2 regions of the Thioalkalivibrio sp. AKL6 genome follow, and region 1 is predicted to be linked to the other one. Evidence: predicted binding sites of a transcription regulator. Region 1 holds the regulator's gene; the other holds the start of a gene.
The links. Region 1 encodes sigma-54, which starts transcription at its own class of promoters, with help from an activator protein. Its sites were predicted from a motif close to TGGCANGNTNCNTGCTT; they were not measured.
Positions count from the first base shown of each region.

Region 2: a site for sigma-54 is predicted at 4,423-4,439, ahead of D575_RS0112535 (nitrate regulatory protein). Genes of this name have one in related genera too.

Region 1 is NZ_AQXS01000008.1:82,491-90,063, reverse strand. Features, by position in the region: gene hprK (HPr(Ser) kinase/phosphatase) at 1-208, opposite strand, end outside; gene D575_RS0103515 (PTS sugar transporter subunit IIA) at 257-724, opposite strand; gene hpf (ribosome hibernation-promoting factor, HPF/YfiA family) at 728-1,066, opposite strand; gene D575_RS0103505 (RNA polymerase factor sigma-54) at 1,083-2,567, opposite strand; gene lptB (LPS export ABC transporter ATP-binding protein) at 2,656-3,426, opposite strand; gene lptA (lipopolysaccharide transport periplasmic protein LptA) at 3,423-3,962, opposite strand; gene lptC (LPS export ABC transporter periplasmic protein LptC) at 3,943-4,482, opposite strand; gene D575_RS0103485 (HAD family hydrolase) at 4,521-5,060, opposite strand; gene D575_RS0103480 (KpsF/GutQ family sugar-phosphate isomerase) at 5,060-6,037, opposite strand; gene D575_RS0103475 (calcium/sodium antiporter) at 6,034-7,011, opposite strand; gene D575_RS0103470 (NAD-dependent epimerase/dehydratase family protein) at 7,068-7,573, opposite strand, start outside.
Region 2 is NZ_AQXS01000011.1:378,109-385,681, forward strand. Features, by position in the region: gene D575_RS0112520 (ABC transporter ATP-binding protein) at 1-282, opposite strand, end outside; gene ntrB (nitrate ABC transporter permease) at 308-1,246, opposite strand; gene D575_RS0112530 (CmpA/NrtA family ABC transporter substrate-binding protein) at 1,295-2,599, opposite strand; gene D575_RS0112535 (nitrate regulatory protein) at 3,064-4,389, opposite strand; gene D575_RS0112540 (DsrE family protein) at 4,516-4,872, opposite strand; gene D575_RS0112545 (hypothetical protein) at 4,964-5,206, opposite strand; gene D575_RS0112550 (TMEM165/GDT1 family protein) at 5,371-5,928, shown strand; gene D575_RS0112555 (TVP38/TMEM64 family protein) at 5,863-6,615, opposite strand; gene D575_RS0112560 (replication-associated recombination protein A) at 6,625-7,573, opposite strand, start outside.

The DNA of each region.
Region 1 (7,573 bases):
CGCCGATGATCTGGATGCGGTTGGGCCGGATCAGGTTGAGATGGCCGGCCAGCGGCAGGTCGTCCCCGTCGTCGCCGACCAGCTTGCGGTCGGGTGCTGCGTGTTCGCCGTGTACGAAGCGAAGATCCAGGCGGTTTCCCATGGCCTGGATCAGGCTCTCCACGTTGATGTCGCGGGCGATCCCGCCTTCTCCCAGCGCCTCGTTCATGGCAGACGCTGCGCGCCGGAATCGCGGCTGGCGGCGGGTTCCACGGGCTTAGTCCTCGCTGAAGCGGCGCACGAGTTCCTGTTCCAGGGCCGTCGCATCCCCGGCCCGGCGCAGCGCTCCGATGGTGTCTGGCTGCGACAGGCCGCGGGCGAGCTGGGCCAGCAGGTCGAGGTGGTCGCCGGTGGCGGCCTCCGGGACCAGCAGTGCGATCAGGATATCGACCGGCTCGTGATCCATGGCGTCGAAGTCGACGCCCTTGTCCAGGCGCAGCACGGCCACGCGCGGCGCCTCGAGATCGGCCAGGCGGCCATGGGGAATCGCAACCCCATGGCCGAGACCGGTGGATCCGAGTTTTTCGCGCGCGGACAGGGCCTCGAAGATCGCGTTGCTCCCCGGTCCCGTGCCGTCACCTCCGCCGGCGAGGAGGTCCGCCAGGGCCTCCAGGGCCCGTTTCTGGCTGGAACACTCGGGTTGCAGGCCAATGCGCTCGGAGGTGATCAGCTCGGCAATCGTCATGGATCAGGAGGCCTGCTCGCGGTTGCGCTGGGCACCTTCGGCGCGGTGGTGATCCTTGACCTTTTCCTTGTGCTTGATCAGCTGACGGTCGACTTTGTCGATCAGCGCGTCGATCGCGGCATACATGTCCTCGTGAGAGGCCTCGGCGTGGATGTGATTGCCGCTGACCTGGAGATTCGCTTCGGCCTGGTTGTGCTGATTCCGGGTCTTCTCGTGGGTCAGCACGACGTGGACGTCGATGACCTTGTCGAAGTGGCGCTCCAGCTTCGCGAACTTCTCGTTGACGTAGTCGCGCAGGGCGTCGGTGATGTCCACGTGGTGGCCGGTCAGGTTGATCTGCATGGTCAGGACTCCTTGGTTACTTGCTGCCGGTGGGCATCGAGGCCATCTGCCGGCGTTCGCTGGATGAAGGGATGTGCATCGCCTCGCGGTACTTGGCCACGGTGCGGCGCGCTACGTTGATGCCCCGGTCCGACAGGACCTGGGCGAGCCGGGCATCGCTGAGCGGCTTGTTCGGGGGTTCGTCGCCAATCAATTCGCGAATCATGGCACGGATGGCGGTGGCGGAACACTCGCCGCCATCGTTCGTGCCGACATGGCTGGAGAAGAAATACTTGAACTCGAAGACCCCGCGCGGGGTGTGCATGTATTTCTGCGTGGTAACCCGCGAGATGGTCGATTCGTGCATCTCCAGGGTCTCGGCAATGTCGCGCAGGATCAATGGCTGCATCGCGACGTCGCCATGCTCGAGAAAGCCCTGCTGGCGATGGACGATCGCCTCGGCGACCCGCAGCAGGGTGTCGTTGCGGCTGTGCAGGCTCTTCAGGAACCAGCGTGCCTCCTGCAGCTGATCGCGCATAAAGGCGCTGTCGCGGGCATCCGAGACCTGGCGCACCATGCCGGCGTAGAGGTCGTTGATGCGGATGCGCGGTGCGATCTCCGGGTTTAGATCCACGCGCCAGCCCTCGGTGGTGTGGCGCACGTAGACATCCGGGACTACGTATTCCGAGGTGGCGGAGCTGATCTGTGCGCCGGGGCGCGGGTTCAGGGTGCGGATCAGATCCAGTGCGCGGGCCAGTTCGTCCGGGTCGCGTACGCCGGACTGGCGCTGCAGGGCCTTGTAGTCGCGCTTGCCCAGGCTGTCCATGCCGTGTTCCAGGATCGCCCGTGCGGCCTCGCGGGCCGGGGCGTCCGGGGCCAGTTCGCGTAGCTGGATCTCCAGGCACTCCCGCAGGTTGCGCGCGCCGACCCCCAGCGGGTCGCACTGCTGAATCCAGTGGAGCACTGCCTCGACCTCGTCGACGCCGACGGTTTCATCCTCGCCTCGGCTGATGGTCTCGGCCAGGGTGTCGAGGTCGCCCTCGAGATAGCCGTCGGGGCTGATGGCGTCGATCAGGGCCGCCCCGATGCGCTGGTCGCGCGGTGTCAGATGGCTCAGATGCAGCTGCCACAGCAGGTGATCCTGCAGGCCCTCACCGTCGTCGTCGCTGGTGTTTTCCAGCGGGTCGCGGTCATCCACGCCCTTGTTGGGTGTCGGGGCCGGCTCGTAGATGTCGTCCCAGCGGCTGTCGGTCGTCAGTTCCTCGGGGATCACGTCGTCGCTGGTGGTGGTGGCCTCCATGCGATCGCCTTCCACCAGCTCGCCGTCCTGGTTCAGGCGCTCGGTGTCGGCCTCGGCCTCTTCGTCCTCGACCTGTTCGAGCATGGGGTTGCTCTCCAGCGCCTGCTGGATCTCCACCTGGAGCTCGAGCGTGGACAGCTGCAACAGGCGGATCGCCTGCTGCAGTTGCGGGGTCATGGTCAGCGTCTGACCCAGCTGCAGATTCAGGCCGGGTTTCAGCATCGGGTATGCGGGGCGAGGGTGGGCATTGATGGAATCTTAAAGCCTGCCTTGTGGTTTGTGCACCGACCGGGCCGCATGTGGGGCGCTTTCACAGGCGGAAGTTCTCGCCGAGATAGACCCGGCGCACCTGGGGATCGGCCAGCAGCTCGTCCGGTGTCCCGGCGGCCAGCAGGCGGCCTTCGCTAAGAATATAGGCCCTGTGGCAGATGCCGAGGGTCTCGCGCACGTTGTGATCGGAGATCAGTACGCCGATGCCGCGCTGGGCGAGATGCCGAATCACGTCCTGGATGTCGCCCACCGAGATCGGGTCCACCCCGGCGAAGGGCTCGTCCAGGCAGATGAACTTCGGATCCCCGGCCAGGGCGCGGGCGATCTCGGCGCGGCGCCGTTCGCCGCCGGACAGCGCGATGCCCGGGCTGTGGCGCACGGTCTCGAGCTGGAACTCCTCGATCAGCGCATCGCCAATGCGGCGGCGCTCGTGGCGATCCAGCCCGGGGCGCAGCTCGAGCACGGCCTGCAGGTTGTCCCACACGCTCAGGCGGCGAAAGATCGAGGCCTCCTGCGGCAGGTAGCCGAGGCCGGCGCGCGCGCGCACGTGGATGGGGGCGCGGGTGATATCGCGCTCGCCCAGGGTGATGCGCCCGGCATTGGGGCGGATCAGCCCGACCAGGCTGTAGAAGCAGGTGGTCTTGCCGGCCCCGTTCGGGCCCAGCAGGCCGACCACCTCGCCGGGCGCGAGGTCGACGTCCACCTGGTCCAGCACCGTGCGCTGGCCGTAGCGCTTGGTCAGCTCGCGTCCGATCAGGCGGTCGTTGGTTTGTGCCGATGTGGCGGATGGGCTGGGGGCGGTGGCGTTCATTCGTCGTCGCGCGGCTGGATGGTGATGCGCACGCGCTCGCTGTCGCCTTCGCCGCGTTCGGCCTCGATCACGTCGGTCGTCAGGTCGTAGGTGATGCGCTTGCCGCGCGCCTCCTCGCTGGTGGTGATCACATGGGCCTGGTCGGTGAGGATCATGCGGTCTTCGTTCAGCAGGTAGTCGATGCGCAGGGCGGTGGCAATGCGCATCTCTCCGGTTTCCGGATCGGGTGATTCGAGGCGTGCCGGCTCGCCGTGGGCCTCCATTTCGTAGGGGCGGCGATCGCGGGTGCGCACGTAGACCTTGTCGGCCTCCAGGGTCATGTCGCCGCGGATCACGATCACGTCGCCGGTGTAGGTCCCCAGCCCCTGGCGTTCGTCCATCTCCGCGCGGTCGGCAGTGATCTCCACCGGCAGCGCCGGGCCCGAGCCCTGCTGGGCGAGCGCGGGCGTGGCCAGCAGGGCGAGCAGCAGGAGCGCCGCCACGCGGGCACCCGGTTGGCCCGGACGGTGGCGAAGGCTATGGGGATTCGGGGTCATGCGCGGGATCCTCCTCGCTCGTCTCGCTGTAGAGCGAGTACACGTCATGGAACAACTCTATGGTATCCCCTCGCGAGTCCACGCGCAGACCGGTGCCGCGCTGGAACAGGCCCGGCTGGTTCAGGGTGGAAAGGGCATCCGAAGTGGCGACCATGGTGTCGGTGGCGACGCGAACATCCCGCGAATCGATGATGGTCTCCACGCGTTCGCCGCGGGGCGGCTGTACGCCGTGGGTAGGGCCCACCAGGTCCAGGGTCGCGGCTGCCGGTTGATGCAGCGCGGCCGGGGCGGTCCAGCGCCATTCGATACCGCCCTCGGCGAACAGGTCGAGGTCCGGGTCGTCCACCCACTGGGGGCCGTCACGGCCGAACTCGCGCAGGCGGGTGCCGCGCAGCCGATGGCTCAGTTCGCCGTCGTCGCCGGTGGCATGCAGGGTGAAGCCGTCAATCTGCAGCGTGACCTCGCCCTCGGGCGGGCTCAACTCGGCCTGCGCCAGGGGCGCGGCTGCGAATGCGAGCACGGCCAGGGCCCATCCGAGTCGGCTGCGAATCCTGCGGCTCATCCGTTCAGGTAGGTCTCGAACAGCGCGTCGAGCCGGCCCTGCGCGGCCAGCAGGCCCTCGCAGGCCTCGCGCACGGCCCCGCGCCCACCATGGGCTTCGGTCACCCACTGGGCATGCTGGCGCACCAGCGGGTGGGCGTCGCCGACCGCGATCCCGAGCCCGACCCGCTGCATCGCTGGAAGATCCACGATGTCGTCGCCCATGAAGGCCGCTTCGGCGGGGTCGTGACCGGTGCGCTGCAGCAGTTCGTGCAGGGCTTCGCCCTTGTCGCGGCGGCCCTGGATCAGATGCTCCACTCCCAGGTCGCGCATGCGGTGCTCGACGACCCCGGAGGTGCGCCCGGTCAGGATGGCGATCTCGATGCCGCCGTCCAGCGCCAGGCGGATGCCGTGGCCGTCGCGGCTGTTGAAGGCCTTGTACTGCTCGCCGCCGTCGCCGAGGAACAGGCTGCCGTCGGTCAGCACGCCGTCCACGTCCAGGATCAGCAGGCGAACGGCCTGCTGGTGGGTGCGCAGAGTGGTGGCATCCAGGTTCATCACGCCACCCCGGCGCGCAGCAGGTCGTGCATGTTGATCACGCCCACCAGGCGGTTTTCGGCGTCGGTGACGGGCAGGGCGTTGATGCGCCGGCTCTCCATGGCCTCCAGGGCCTCCACCGCCAGCCAGTCGGGCTGCGCGGTGTGGCCGCCGGTGGTCATGGCCTCGCCGATGGTCAGGCCGTCCAGGCTGTGCCCGGCATCCAGGGTGCGGCGCAGGTCGCCATCGGTGAACACGCCCTGGATCTCGTCGTCGGCGCCGGCCACGATCACCAGCCCCAGGCCCTTGCGGGTGATCTCGAACAGGGCGTCCTTGAGCGGGGCCTCCGGGGTGATGCGCGGGATCGCGTCATCGGTATGCATGATATCGGCGACATGCACCAGCAGACGTCGGCCAAGGCGGCCGCCGGGGTGCGAGCGGGCAAAGTCGTTGGCGGTAAAGCCGCGTGCATCCAGCACCGCGACGGCCAGGGCATCGCCCATCGCCAGCGCCGCGGTGGTGCTGGAGGTGGGAGCCAGGCCCAGCGGGCAGGCCTCGCGCTCGACGCTGACATCCAGGTGCACGGTGGCATCCGCGCCGAGGCGCGAGCCGGGGTTGCCGGTCATCGCGATCAATGGCACGCCCAGGCGCCGGATCAGCGGCAGGATGGTAATGATCTCGTCGGTCTCGCCGGAGTTCGACAGCGCGATGACCACGTCCTCGCGGGTGATCATGCCGAGATCGCCGTGGCTGGCCTCGCCCGGGTGCACGAAGAAGGCCGGTGTGCCGGTGGAGGCCAGGGTCGCGGCCAGCTTGCTGCCGATGTGCCCGGACTTGCCCATGCCGGTGACGATCACGCGGCCCTTGCACGCGAGGATGCAGCGGCAGGCCTCGAGGAAGCGGTCGTCGATGCGCTGGGCGAGGTTGCGTACGGCCTCGGCCTCGTCATTGAGGACGGCCAGGGCGAGGTTGCGGGTGGTTTCGGGGTTGAAGTTCATGCAGTAGCCGTGATTCCCAAATAGACAAGGTAGCTTGCGAAGGCGATGAGGAGAAGGGCGCCCTGCCAGCGCCGGATCTGTCCGCGGCGGCCTAGCGCGATCAGGAATAGCGCCACGGTCAATGCCAGCATCACCGGATAGTCGCGCGTCAGCACATCGGCGTCGATTGCCAGCGGCGCGATCAGGGCCGGAACGGCCAGTACTGCGAGCAGGTTGAACAGATTGGAGCCGACTACATTCCCGATAGCCAGTCCGGCCTCGCGGCGGAAGGCGGCGACCACCGAGGTCGCCAGCTCCGGCAGGCTGGTGCCCACCGCGACAATGGTCAGCCCGATGACCAGGTCGCTGACCCCCAGTTGTTCGGCGATTTCGACGGCCCCCCAGACCAGGGCCTGGCTGCTCGCCAGCAGGAGCAGCAGCCCGAACACGAGCCAGGCGATCGCGGGCCCCAGTCGGTCGCCCTCCGGGATCGTCTCGACCATGCCGCGCACCACCTCGGGGGTGTCGTCATGGGGGGCCGGGCGTGCGCGCCGGGCGCTGATGGCCATCCAGGCAGTGAACAGGACCAGACCGGCCAGCAGCGCGATGCCCTCCAGCCGGCCCAGTTCGCCATCCACAAGCAGGAGCAGCACGCCGAAGCTGACCAGCAGGAGGATCGGCAGTTCGCGCCGGACCATGCCGCGCCCGATCGCCAGCGGCGCGACCAGGGTCGCGGCCCCCAGCACCAGCGCGATGTTGGCGATGTTCGAGCCGATGGCATTGCCCACCGCCAGCCCCGGGTTGCCCTGCAGGCTGGCGAGGACCGAGACCACGATCTCCGGTGCCGAGGTCCCGAAGGCGACGATGGTCAGGCCGATGATCAGCGGGCTGACGCCCAGGCCGCGGGCCAGGGCCGAGGCGCCGAACACGAAGCGGTCGGCACTCCAGGTCAGCAGGATCAGGCCGCCGATGATGGCGACAACGGGTAGCACCATGGACAGTCGGGTCCGGGAGGGTCAGGCCCGGGATTGTAGCCGATTGGGTAGTGGTTTCAGCAGCGCAGACGTTCCAGGCACCCGGCGGTGGTCACCTGCGGTGTCCAGCCGAGCTGCTCGCGGGCGCGGGTGCAGTCCAGTACCAGCGGGCCGTCCAGCCCGCGGACCCAGCCGGGGTCCCCGGCGCGGGCGGTCAGGCGCCAGGCCAGCGGGTGCAGGGTGCGGATCAGCCGCAGTGGCACCGGGATCCCCCAGCGCCGCTGGTGGCGCGCCATCGCCCGTAGCGACCAGGCAGGTTCGGCCCCCAGGTTGAAGATCCCCGCGGTGCGCGTTGTGATGCTGCGCACGATCGCGGCGGCGGCATCGTCCTCCCACAGGATCTGCACTGGCTGTTCGCCCCCGGCGGGATACAGCCGCCCGCGGGCGATCTGCAGCAACAGCGGGTGGGCGTTCGGGCCGACGATCGCGGGCGGGCGCAGGAGGGTCACCTGGCACTCGGGGTGTTCCCGGGCAAGCGCGAGCAGGGCCTGCTCCACGGCGACCTTGTCTTCGGCATAGGGGA
Region 2 (7,573 bases), on a different contig from region 1:
CACCGTCAGCCAGGGCAGCAGCGAGTGGTTCTGGAACACCACGCTGCGATCCGGTCCCGGCTTGCTCACTTCACGCCCGTCCAGGATCACCGCGCCGGTGCTGGTCTCCAGCAACCCGGCGACGATGTTGAGCACCGTCGACTTGCCGCAGCCGGAGTGGCCGATGATGGAGATGAACTCGCCGCGGTCCACGTGCAGGTCGACGTCGCGCAGCACCTCGGTAGCCGAAGGCCCTTCGCCAAAGGTCTTGTGGACGTGTTCAATGGAGAGATAGCTGGTCATGATGTTTCTCCTGTAAGGGGCCGGCTCAGCCGGCCTGCGTGCCACGGGTAACCCAGTTGCCGACGATGGCAACCAGACGGTCGAGGAAGAACCCGACCAGGCCGACGTAGACGAGCGCGAGCACGATGTCGCTGAGCATGGAGGCGTTCCAGGCATCCCAGATAAAGAAGCCGATACCAACACCACCGATCAGCATCTCGGCGGCCACGATCGCTAGCCAGGCGAGACCGATCCCGATGCGCAAACCGGAAAAGACATACGGCGCGGCGGCCGGGAGCATGATCTTGGTGAAGTACTCGAAGCCGTTCAGGCGCAGCACGCGGGCCACGTTCACGTAGTCCTGCGAGATGTTCCGGATACCGACGGAGGTGTTGATGATGATCGGCCAGATCGCGGTGATGAAGATCACGAAGATCGCCGACGGATTGCTGGCCTGGAACGCGGCCAGCGAGATCGGCAGCCAGGCCAGCGGCGGCACGGTGCGCAACACCTGGAACAACGGGTCCAGACCGCGCATCGCCCAGGTGGACTGACCCACCAGCACGCCCAGGCCAATGCCGGCGACCACCGCCAGCGCATAGCCATAGGCCACGCGCTCGAGGCTGGCCAGCAACTGCCAGGCCATGCCGACGTCGTTGCCGCCGTAGTCATAGAAGGGATTGACGATCAGTTCCCAGGTGTCGGTAATCACCTGGCTCGGGGCGGGCAACACGGCTCCCGGGGAGGACGCCATCATCTCCCAGATAAGCAAAAAAAGCGCTGTGACGACCACCGGCGGCACCACGACCGCGGCAGTATTGCGCAGGCGCCGGGCCCAGGCCCCGGGATCTGCCCCGGGGCGCGGCTGGGGTCTGGCCGCAATGGTGGTGGCCTTCCGGGCCACGGGCCGGGTGGGCGATGCCTCGACCACCGGGCGCTCGCGCCCGGAGCCGAAGGTCATGGTGCGGTCGAGAATGGCACTCATGGCGGAATCCTCTTGAATCGTTTTTTCGGGTGTCGTCGGGCCACCGCGTCAGGACGCGATCGCCTTGATGTCCAGGCTGTCGAGATAGGCCTGCGGGTTCTCGGGATCGAAGACCTTGCCGTCAAAGAAGGCCTCCTTGCCGCGCGAGGTGGACGCGGGGATGTCGGCAGAGTCGATACCGAGCTCGGCGGCCGCCTCGCGCCAGATGTCCTCGCGGTTGACCTCGTCCACCAGCGCCGGCATGTCCAGATCCGGCGGCAGATAACCCCAGCGGATGTCCTCGGTGAGGAACCACAGGTCGTGGCTCTTGAACGGGTAGGAGGCGTGGTCCTTCCAGTAGCGCATCTGGTCCGGGTGGTCCTCGACCACGCGGCCGGTGCCGTAGTCGAAGTTCCCCTGCATGCGGTCGATGATGTCGCCGTACGGGGCGTGGATGTAGCGCCGGCGCGAGCAGATCTCGGCGACCTCCTCCTTGTTCGCCGGGTCCTCGCAGTACATCTGCGCCTCCATCACCGCCATGGTCAGGGCGCGCGCCGCGTTCGGATGAGCCTCCACCCAGTCGGCACGCATGCCCAGCGCCTTCTCCGGGTGGTTGTGCCACAGTTCGCCGGTGGTGTTGGCGGTGTAGCCGATGCCCTGATTGATCAACTGCATGTTCCACGGCTCGCAGACACAAAAGGTGTCCATGGACCCGACGCGCATGTTGGCAACCATCTGCGCCGGCGGGACCACGATGGTGGCGATGTCGCGGTCCGGATCGATCCCGCCGGCGGCCATCCAGTAGCGGATCCACAGATCATGGGTCCCGCCCGGGAAGGTCATCGCCGCACGAATGTCGTCACCGCCGGCGGCCTTCTCGGCCAGGGCGCCCTTGAACTCCGTGGTGTCGGTGCCGACCTTCAGGTCCGCGTACTCGTCCCCGACCGAGATGCACTGCCCGGCCAGGTTCAGTCGCGCGAGGATCGTCATCGGCGTGCCCCGGCGATGGATCAGGTAGGGCATTGGCGTGAGAATGTGCGATCCATCGATTCCGCCGCGTTGCGACCCCAGATCCAGGTTGTCGCGCACCGTGCCCCAGGAGGACTGCTTCAGCACCTGCACATCGGGCATGCCGTGAGCGGCGAAAAAGCCCTTCTCCAGCGCAATGAACAGCGGTGCGGCATCCGTCAGCGCGATGAAGCCGAGCTTCGCCTCGGTGGTCTCCGGCTTGCCATTGCCGGCCTTCGCATAGCCCCAGGGCGCCGCGCCCGAAAGGCCCATTGCCGTGGCGCCGATTCCGGCGGCCATGCCGCCCAGGAAACGCCGGCGCGACAGGCCGGAGGTGTTCTTCGTGTCGTTCGTTTGATCGGTCATTACGGGTTCACTCCCCTTGTCAGCAAACACATCCCAAAAACGACAAAAGGCGTCGCATCAGCCCGGCCGCTTGTGCAGCCGGGTGATGGACGCCTTTGTCCAGTCTCACGGGAGCCCCGGTCATCGGGTCTCCCTGTTGTCAGGCGACGAACCGCCGTTGGCTCGTCTTGCCCATACTCCTGCAGGAGGTGTGCCAATTAGCCGTTGCTAGGCGACCATGCGGGAAACAATCGCCACGTGGCGCGGAAAAATCGGATGGTTTCGAACACCGGGTCGAACGCTTGCGGGAAGCCCGAAGTCCGGAAGCCGATCCCTAAGGCACCAGCCTGGGGCGCACTTGCGGTGCAGTTGACCTGCAATAGTGCGCTGCCAGAGGGCGACCTAACCCGCCGTAGGAGCCGCCTTGGCGGCGAAGCCCCTGCCCGCGCCGGACTTTGGCAGGGGCTTCGCCGCCAAGGCGGCTCCTACAGGCCCTTCCCCAGCAGGTCGGACATGGCGACGGTCGCCTCGGCCACCTCGGCCAGACGCCGGTTCTGGTTCATCGCAGTCTGGCGCAGGAGCTTGTAGGCCTGGTCCTCCGTCAGGCCGCGATGCTGGATTAGCAGTGCCTTGGCTCGCTCAATCGTCTTGCGCTCGGCCAAGGCCTGGCGCGCCGCCTGCAGCTCGTCCTCCACCGACTGCAGACGACTGGCCTGGCGTTGCACCAGGTCCATCACCGAATGTCCGACGATCGGCACATTGAGCGGGTTATCGCCGCCCACGCCGTCGGAATCCAGCCCCTCGGGCGCACCGAAGAACACCGCATACGGCACGCTGTCACGCAGCTCCGACTCGGCCAGCTGCGCGATACGGTCACGCACCGCACCCAGGTCCGCGCGATCCGCCGCGATACGCGCCGAACAGCACTCGTTCAGATGCATCTCCAGCCGGTCCTCGATCTCCTTCATCGCGTCGATCCGCGCGGTGGCGCAGGCAAACCAGGCCTCGGCCCGCGCCGGGTCCGGCTGGCCATCGGCCTGGGTGCAGGCCTGACGGCGCAGGCGCTCGACCTCGGCCGCGAAGCTCGCGCCCTGCAACTGACGCCAGGCACCGCAGGCCGATTCCGGGGCAAACTCGGAGAAGATGTGAAACGAACGCTCCTGGGCATCGATGCGGTGCAGCAGGGCCTGACGCAACTCGCCGTCGAACACGCCCTGGCCAAAGCCGGCCGCGCCGATCGCACGCTCCTGACCCGCAAGCTCCTTGCCCTGCATGAAGTTCAAAAGAGCGACCAGTGCACCGGAGACCTCCGGGTCGGTAGCCGAGTCCGCAGCCTCGAATACCACGCCCAGAAGCGAACGGATCAGTTCGCTGAAGCCGCGCATCGCCTCCATTGGCGAAAGCGTGCGCTCGTTGACCTCCTCGCGCAGGCTGGGCAGCCCGGACAGTCCGTGCAAGGCCAGTGCCATGCGTCCCAGCAACCGGCCGCGTGCATGGGCACAGGCCCCCGGCTGTAACCAGCCATCAAGGTGTTCGCGAAAGGCCGCCGCCGTGGTGTCGGATTCGGTTCGATACTGCCCCAGCTCCTCGGCATAACGCTGGCCAGCCGAGCCGATCCAGAGGCTGGAAGCGCCGCGTTCACGCTGCAGTTGATGCACCAGGGCACGGATGCGCCCGACCAGTTGCACGGCCTCCAGCAGGCGCTCCAGGCTCACTACCTCGCATTTGCGCGAGGCGACCAGGAAATCGCCAATAGCCTCTTCATACGAAACGCTCGGGGACGGGGTATTCTGGGGGAGATTCTGACTCATGCTCATGATCCGCGGATGCCTCGCGGAACAAACAAGCACGCGATGTGCCAGTTCGGGGCACTGGCAGGGGCGGGAGATCAGAACGAGCGGGGGATCACACCCCCGCCCGCGAGCAACGATGAACGATCAGAAGCTCATCGAGCGGTCGAACTCGGCGACGGCCTGCACGTACTGGCCCATGCCGGCCATCTCGGCGTTCGGCAGGAAGTTGTGTTCGCCGACGTCGCGGCCCTTGGCGCAGGCCTCGCAGGCCCAGAACGGGACGCCTTCACTGACCAGTGAATCGACGATGTCCTTCATTGCCGGCATGTTGTGGCCGACGATCTTGTCGTAGACATTGCGGTTGGCGATGTTCACGGCCTCGCCCTGCAGCCAGACGGTCACGTCATGGCCCTGCTGCTTGGCCACGTTGGCGGCGATCATGCCGAGCGTCGCACGGGTGGGGTCGTCGGTACCGGCGGTGACAGCAACAATAAAGCGCATGGGGTTCTCCTGAGTGCTTGAAACGTGCTGCAACCGTAGCGGCAGGCACGCCCGGCGTCGATTTCCCACAAGCCGCGGAGAAACACTCGGATCAGGGCCTGCCCCTCGCCGTAACGCTGGTCCGGTAGAGCTTGAAGGCCATCAGCAGCCAGGGGATGGCGTGCATGACCAGGTCGAGGATGTCCCACAACCGGTTCAGCTCGCCGGCCAACAGCCAGCGCAGCTTCTCCGCGACATGCGGCTCGGGGATCCAGGGGGCCAGGCCCAGCGTGGCCACCAGCAGGGCAAACAGCCACAGCGGTGCGCGATCGACCCAGCGTACGAAGGCTTTCATCGCGCGCATCCTACCCAAGGCCCGCGCACGGCGCAGCCCGTTCTTGCCGGTAACGGGGCCGCCTTCTACACTTTTGCCTGCTTCAGGGGGGCGCGACGCGGCAGGCCCGGGAACCCCCTGGCCTCACCGCTGCCCGCATTGGCCGCCTGGCCCGGAAGACCATCATGGAAGCCCTGCTCGTCTCCACCGTCATCGTCGCCATCGCCGAGATGGGCGACAAGACCCAGCTCCTCGCGCTGCTCCTGATCTGCCGCTACCAGCAGACCTGGCCCATCATCTGGGGCATCGTGGTGGCGACCCTGGCCAATCACTTCCTCGCCGCGCTGGCCGGCGTCTGGATCGGCGCGAGCGTGCCGGACGCGTGGCTGCGCTGGGGGCTGGGGCTCGGCTTCATCGTCATGGCCGCCTGGGTGCTGGTGCCGGATAGCGAGGACGAGCTGCCAGCCCCCTCGAAACACGGCGTGTTCTGGACCACCACGGTGCTGTTCTTCCTGGTCGAGATGGGCGACAAGACGCAGGTGGCTACCGCCGCGCTGGCCGCGACCTTCGACAACCTGATCCTGGTCGTGATCGGCTCGACCATCGGCATGGTCGTGGCCAATGCGCCGGTCGTATGGCTGGGACAGCGCTTCGCCTGCCACCTGCCGCTGCGGCTGCTACGCGCGCTCGCCGCGCTGCTGTTCTTCGCCCTGGGCCTCGGAGTCCTGCTCGCCTGGGTCTGACTCCGAGCGCAGCATCTTCTGTCCCAGCCAGATGCGCCGCACCAGGCGCGGTAGCAACAGCAGCAATGCCAGCACCGCGAGCAGCGCCAGACCCAGTTGCACCCCGCTGTCGGCCCCGCTGGCCACCTCGCGGGTGGCATGCCCCAGCCAGGCATAGGCGAACAGGCCCGGGATCAGCGCCACCACCGTCGTCAGTGCAAACACGGGCAGCGGCAGGCGCACCAGTCCCAGGGCATAGTTGGTGGGCGCAAACGGAAACACCGGCACCAGCCGGGTCAGGGCCACCACACGCCAGCCCTCGGCCTCTACATCCTCGCGCAGCCGGGTACTGCGCGGCCCCATGCGCGGGACCAGCCAGGGTTGCAGCCAGGTGCGGGCCAGCATGAAGGCGATGACCGCCGCCACGGTGGCCGCCAGCAGACTAAGGGCGCCACCGGTGAAGGGGCCGAACAAGGCGCCGCCCAGCAGGATCCAGAAGGTGCTCGGCAGCGGGAACAGGGCCAGCACGACAAACGCCAGCACGAATACCAGGTAGGCCCCAGGGCCCCAGCTGAGCAGCCAGACCTCCAGCTCGCCCAGCGGAACGCCGAGGCTGGGCCACTCGGTGGTCAACAGGATCCACGCCAGCGAGATCCCGAACAGGATCGCCGCGACCGTCAGCCAGCTCTTGTGATGTCGAATCCTCATGTCACCCCGTCAGCCCCCGTCCCCGGGATCTTCACCGCCGGCGCGCAGACGCTCCAGACGCTCCGCCAGCGCGCGCTCGGTACCATCCCGGCGCGGACTGTAGAAGCGCGCTTCTTCCAGCCCTTCGGGCAGATAGACCTGTCCACGCGCAAACCCGTCCGGTTCGTCGTGGTCGTAGCGATACCCGGCACCGAAGCCCTCGGCACGCATCAGCTCGGTCGGGGCATTGCGCAGGTGCAGGGGCACGCCCGCGCTGCCGCTGTCGCGGATCGCGGCCCGCGCGCCGTTCAGCGCGGCATAGGCGCTGTTGCTCTTGGGTGCGGAGGCCAGTTCGATCACTGCCTGTACCAGCGCCAGATCGCCTTCCGGCCGGCCCAGACGTTCCATGGTCTGCCAGGCCGCCAGCACCCGCGCACCGAGGCCAACCGCGGCCAGGCCAATGTCCTCGTAGGCCATGCGCAGCAGGCGACGACCGAGGTAGTCCGGGTCACAGCCCGCATCCAGCATGCGGGTGAGCCAGTACACCGCGGCGTTCGGATCGGACCCGCGCACGGATTTGTGCAGGGCGGAGATCTGGTCGTAGAAGGCATCGCCCTGACGGTCGAAGGCCAGTGACTGCGCCCCCATCACCGCGCGCAGCGCGTCGCCGGTGATGGCGCCATCGCGCGCCAGGTCCGAGGCGGTCTCCAGCCAGTTCAGGGCACGCCGGGCATCGCCATCGGCGGCGCGTGCAAGACGCTGACGCTCCTCTGGGTCCAGCGTCAGGCCACGCCCGCCCAGACCGCGCTCGGGGTCATTGAGGGCCCGGTCGATCAGGGCCTCGATGGCCTCCGCCCCGACCGCCTCCATGCGATAGACCCGCGCGCGCGACAGCAGCGCGCTGTTGAGTGCGAACGAAGGATTCTCGGTGGTCGCGCCGACGAAGGTCAGCGTACCGTCCTCAATGTGCGGCAGCAGG